Regions from separate parts of the Achromobacter sp. ISS7 genome, predicted to be linked through region 2. Evidence: riboswitches for the same ligand, from Rfam matches in the RefSeq annotation. Region 2 holds a riboswitch; the other holds the start of a gene.
What was found. A riboswitch is a leader RNA that binds a small molecule or an ion and turns the genes downstream of it on or off. The one in region 2 is predicted to bind manganese.
Positions count from the first base shown of each region.

Region 1: it holds a riboswitch for manganese, as region 2 does, so the genes downstream of both, AC1HFW_RS29830 (sodium:calcium antiporter) here and mntP (manganese efflux pump MntP) in region 2, are expected to answer to the same signal.

Region 1 is NZ_JAWRZD010000001.1:6,572,682-6,575,068, forward strand. It holds gene AC1HFW_RS29825 (aminopeptidase P N-terminal domain-containing protein) at 1-899, opposite strand, end outside; yybP-ykoY riboswitch at 1,036-1,233, shown strand; gene AC1HFW_RS29830 (sodium:calcium antiporter) at 1,277-2,281, shown strand.
Region 2 is NZ_JAWRZD010000001.1:3,528,946-3,531,332, reverse strand. It holds gene AC1HFW_RS15735 (phosphoadenosine phosphosulfate reductase) at 1-668, opposite strand, end outside; gene mntP (manganese efflux pump MntP) at 788-1,351, opposite strand; yybP-ykoY riboswitch at 1,356-1,534, opposite strand; gene AC1HFW_RS15725 (tRNA-binding protein) at 1,577-1,948, opposite strand; gene AC1HFW_RS15720 (hypothetical protein) at 2,003-2,387, opposite strand, start outside.

The sequences.
Region 1 (2,387 bases), 3.0 Mb from region 2:
TGCGCCGCGACCGTCAGGTCGTACAGCGCGCGCTGCGGGCCGCTATAGCGGCCGTTGACCGGGAAGGTTCGGGTGATGTCGCTGGCGTAGCTGTCGACTTCGCAGCCCGCGTCGATCAGCACCAGGTCGCCGTCGCGCAGCACCGCCTCGCCGGCGGGGTAGTGCAGCACGCAGGCATTGGCGCCGGCCGCGACGATGCTGTTGTAGGCCACCGCCTGCGCGCCATGGCGGCGGAATTCATACAGCAGTTCCGCTTCCAGTTCGTATTCGCGCATGCCGGCGCGCGCCGCCCGCATGGCGCGCGCGTGGGCGCCTGCCGAAATCTTGGCCGCCCGCCGCATCGCGGCGATCTCGCTGGCGTCCTTGACCAGCCGCATCTCGGCCAGGATCGGCCGGATGTCCTGTTGCCGCATGGGAGGCTGATGGCCGCCGCGGCTGGCCTCGCGCGCCGCCGCCAGCCAGCGGTGCAGGCGGCCGTCGGTGCGCTTGTCGCCGGCCAGCGGCGCGAACAGGGTCGGCTGGTCCAGCAGCAGCTTGGGCGCCAGTTCGTCGAGCGCGTCCAGCGCATGCGCGTCGTCGAAGCCGAAATGCTCGGCCGCGGCCTCCGGGCCGAAACGTCGGCCTTCCCAGATCTCGTGCTCGATATGGCGCGGGCGGCAGAACAGCAGCGCGCGGTCGGTGGCGCCGGCGATCAGCACCAGCCAGGCGCCGGGCTCGGTGAAGCCGGTCAGGTAGAAGAAGTCGCTGTCGTGGCGGTAGGGGTATTCGGCGTCGCGGTTGCGGATGGCCTCGGGCGCGGTGGCCAGGATGGCGATGCCGCCCCCGTCGGCGCGCATCCGCTCCATCAGGCGCTGGCGCCGGGCGGCGAAGGGGGCGATATCGGCGGGAGGCAGGCTCATGAGGGGCAGGGGGCGCGCGGCCCGGCGGAAAGCTGAGATGCTGGTTACTTTACTCGCCGTGCCGCGGATGCGACAGTCCGCGCCCATTTCCACGCGGCGGGCGGGGATTCATTGGACTGTCATGGGCGCGCTGCTACAATCGCGGCACTGTCATTGGGGAGTAGCCATCCTTTGTCCCCAAAGGAGTTAGCGTCAACAGACTTGGTGGTTCGGTACCGCGTAGCGGTCGCCAGAACTCCATGGCGCTAACGGTCTCCATGTCGCGGCCCGCCCGCGCATGGATCAGCCAGGCGAGACCTTTGGCCGCGTTGCGTTCACCCTGGCCGGGCGAGCCGCGACGTCGCGCCAATTGGTTTCTGCTCGTCCGGCTCGTCCATATGTTGCTCACCCTGTTTCTGTTTTTCCTGTCCGCGGCAGTGATCTATCTCGCCTGCGAATTCTTCGTCAATGGCGTCGAATGGGTCGGACACCGCTTCCAGCTCGGCGCCACCGCGACCGGCACCGTGCTGGCCGCGTTCGGCACCGCCTTGCCGGAGAGCGCCGTGACCTTCATGGCCGTGGTGTTTGGCGAAACCCCCGAGCAGAAGGACATCGGCGTCGGCGCGGCCATGGGCGGCCCGCTGGTGCTGGCGACGCTGGCCTACGCCGTGGTCGGCCTGGCCCTGTGGCGCGCGCGCCGCGGCCAACCCGCGCAGGCCAACTGTATCAACGCGGACCAGCGCCGGCTGGCCCGCGACCAGGCCTGGTTCATGGGCATCTTCGTCTTCAAGGTCGGACTGGGCCTGCTGGCCTTCGCCTGGAAGCCCTGGCTGGGCATCCTGTTCCTGGCCACCTACGGCCTGTACATCAAGCGCGAACTGAGCAACGACGAGGAATGCATCGACTGCGAAGACCTCGAGCCGCTCAAGCTGCGACCGCGCGACGACAATCCGTCGATGTTCTGGGCCGCGACCCAGACGCTGCTGGCCCTGGTCGTGATCGCCGGCGCCTCGCACGTGTTCGTCAACCAGATCGAAGTGCTTGGCATCGCCATGGGCGCCTCGCCGCACGTGGCCGCGCTGCTGCTGGCGCCCGTCGCCACCGAACTGCCCGAGATCATGAACGCGCTGATCTGGGTGCGCCAGGGCAAGGAACGCCTGGCGCTGGCCAACATCTCCGGCGCCATGATGATCCAGGCCACCATCCCCAGCGCGCTCGGTATCTTCCTGACGCCTTGGCTGCTCGACGGCCCGCTGCTGGCCGCCGGTCTGTTCACCATGCTGTCGATCGGCCTGCTGTGGCTGCGCTTCCGCCGCGCCGGCATGAGCGTGCCGGCGCTGTCCGCGGTGGGCGGTTTCTATGCCTTGTTCGCGGCCTATCTGGGCTGGCATTTCTACGCCTGACGAAAGCGGCGCGGGCTTGAAGGCGCGGGGCACAGAAGCCCCGCGCCTTTTTTGCACAAAAGCGGCCTTTTCTGCCCATAAACCTTGTCCATCAGTGGAAACCCGC
Region 2 (2,387 bases):
TGCGTGCCGGGCGGCGTCCAGGCGCATTTCTTGGTGCGGCGCTTGATGGCCAGATAGCGGTTGAGCGATTCGTCGGAACGGATGCCGACCAGGAACGCGGTGGGCACGTCGCGCGCCAGCCATTGGTTGAATTCGGGCACGAATTCCTCGAATTCCATGCGATGGCGGTAGAACGGAAAATAGCCGGGGTCGTTGATGACGGACGGATGCCGCGGCAGCGGCCGGATCCAGTCGGCCTCGCGGCCGGGCTCCCAGGTGCACCAGTAGGGTTCGCGCAGGCTCGAGGCATTGCGCAGGTTGATGGGCAGGCAGATCCACCAGGGGTGGACGTCGGCGCGGTCGAACATGTGCGTGACGTGCGCGATGGTGGCCTGGTATTGCCCTTCGAGGTCGATGAAGACCGCGTGCACCGGCCCGCGCCCCATTTCGCGCGCGACCTCGAGCGCCAGGTGCAGGGTGACGGAACTGTCCTTGCCGCCGGAAAAGGCGACGCAGACCCGTTCGAAGTTCTGGAACACGAGCCGGATGCGGGCCTTCGCGGCTTCGTGGACGTCGAGGTCGCGGTAGTGTTTCAAGGCCATGGGGGGTGCATCCTGTTCGCGTCGTTCGCGGTTGGGCGCGCGGGCCGGCGCGGGACGCGCCTTGGTGGCCGGGCAGGGACGAATCATGCGTTCGCGCCGTAACGAGCGAGTGAGGATAGCCCGATCCCAGGGCGCGATCGGGGTGATTCAGTCTGCTATTGATCGGGCGTGCCGCGCCCGCCCGACGGGGCGGGGCGGCGGGCGGCTTACGCCTTCAGGTGTTCGTACAGGATGGTGGCGCCGATGCCGATCAGCGCCAGGCCGCCGAGCACTTCGGCGCGCTTGCCGGCGACGCTGCCGACCAGCCGCCCGATCATGACGCCGAGGGTCACCATCAGCATGGTCGCCAGGCCGATCGCCAGCGCCGTGACGGCGATGTTGTTGTCGATGAAGGCCAGGCTGACGCCGACCGCCATGGCGTCGATGCTGGTGGCGAAACCGGTGGCGGCCAGCAGCCAGAACGAATGGCGGCCGACCGGCGTGGCCTCCTCCTGGTCGGCGCCCAGGCCGTTGCGGATCATCATCGCGCCCAGCACACAGAGCATGCCGAAGGCGATCCAGTGGTCCCAGTCGCGCACGAACTGGGCGGCCATCGAGCCGAGGGCCCAGCCGATCACGGGCGTAATGGCTTCGATCACGCCGAAGATCACGCCGGTGCGCAGCGCTTCGGACAGCCGTGGCTTGTGCAGGGCGGCGCCCTTGCCGACCGCCGCGGCGAAGGCGTCGGTGGACATGGCGAAGGCCAGGACGAGAGTGGAGAGGGCGTTCATGCGGGAGAGGCTCCGACCGGGCGAAACACACAGACTTTCCATATCGCCCGGTCAGAAGCTATGGAAAAGTCCGTGGTCTCGCCAAACCGTGTCGGTTGCCGGCGCCATGGCCGGAAGGGCCAAGAGTGTTGACGCGGGCGCTTCCGGACGGGCCGGAAGAGGCTACTCCCCAGGGAGGCTTGCAGTGTAGCAAACGGCGCGGCGCGCCGGGCGAAATTTTCAGGTTCAGGTCAGCCGGGCGCCGTTGGGCACGTCCAGCTCGGGCGTCACCAGCACCGTCTGGTCGTCGGCGTCGGCCAGGCCCAGCACCAGCACTTCGGAGCGCACCGGGCCGACCTGCCGTGGCGGGAAGTTGACGATGCCCAGCACGCGCTTGCCCGGCAGTTGCTCGAGCGTGTAGCGGCCGGTGATCTGCGCCGAGCTTTTCCTGACGCCGACGCCGGCGCCGAAATCAATGGTCAGCTTGTAGGCCGGCTTGCGCGCCTCGGGGAAGGGATCGGCGGCGATGATGGTGCCGACGCGGATGTCGACCTTCATGAAGTCGTCGAAGCTGACGGTGGGGGCGGGCGGGGTGGCGGGGTCCTGGGTGTAGTGCATGGGCGCGGGAGATCGGTTCAAGGGGAGCGGGCGGCGGCGCCCGCGATGGCCCCATCATGCCAGATCGATGCCGCCGCGGGTCGCGCGCAGGGTGCGCAGGGTGGCCAGGTCGACGATCGCGATGCGGCCGTCGAGAGTGCCGACGGCCAGTTTGCCGCCATGCGCGGCGAGGGCGTAGAGCACGGTGGCGATGCCGCCGATGCGGACCCTGGCGGCCAGCAGCAGGTCGCCGCTGGCGGCGTCGATCAGCATCAGGCTGCCGTCGAGGAAGGCGGCCAGCACCAGGTCGTCGGCCACCACGATGGCGCTGGCCGAGGCGGGGGTGGCGTGGCGCCAGCGTTCCTGCCCGCGCGCCAGCGATTTGCGGTAGATGAAGCCGCGATAGGCGTTGCCGACCGTGGGCGAGTAGTGCTTGCCGGCGATCACCACGCCGGCGCCG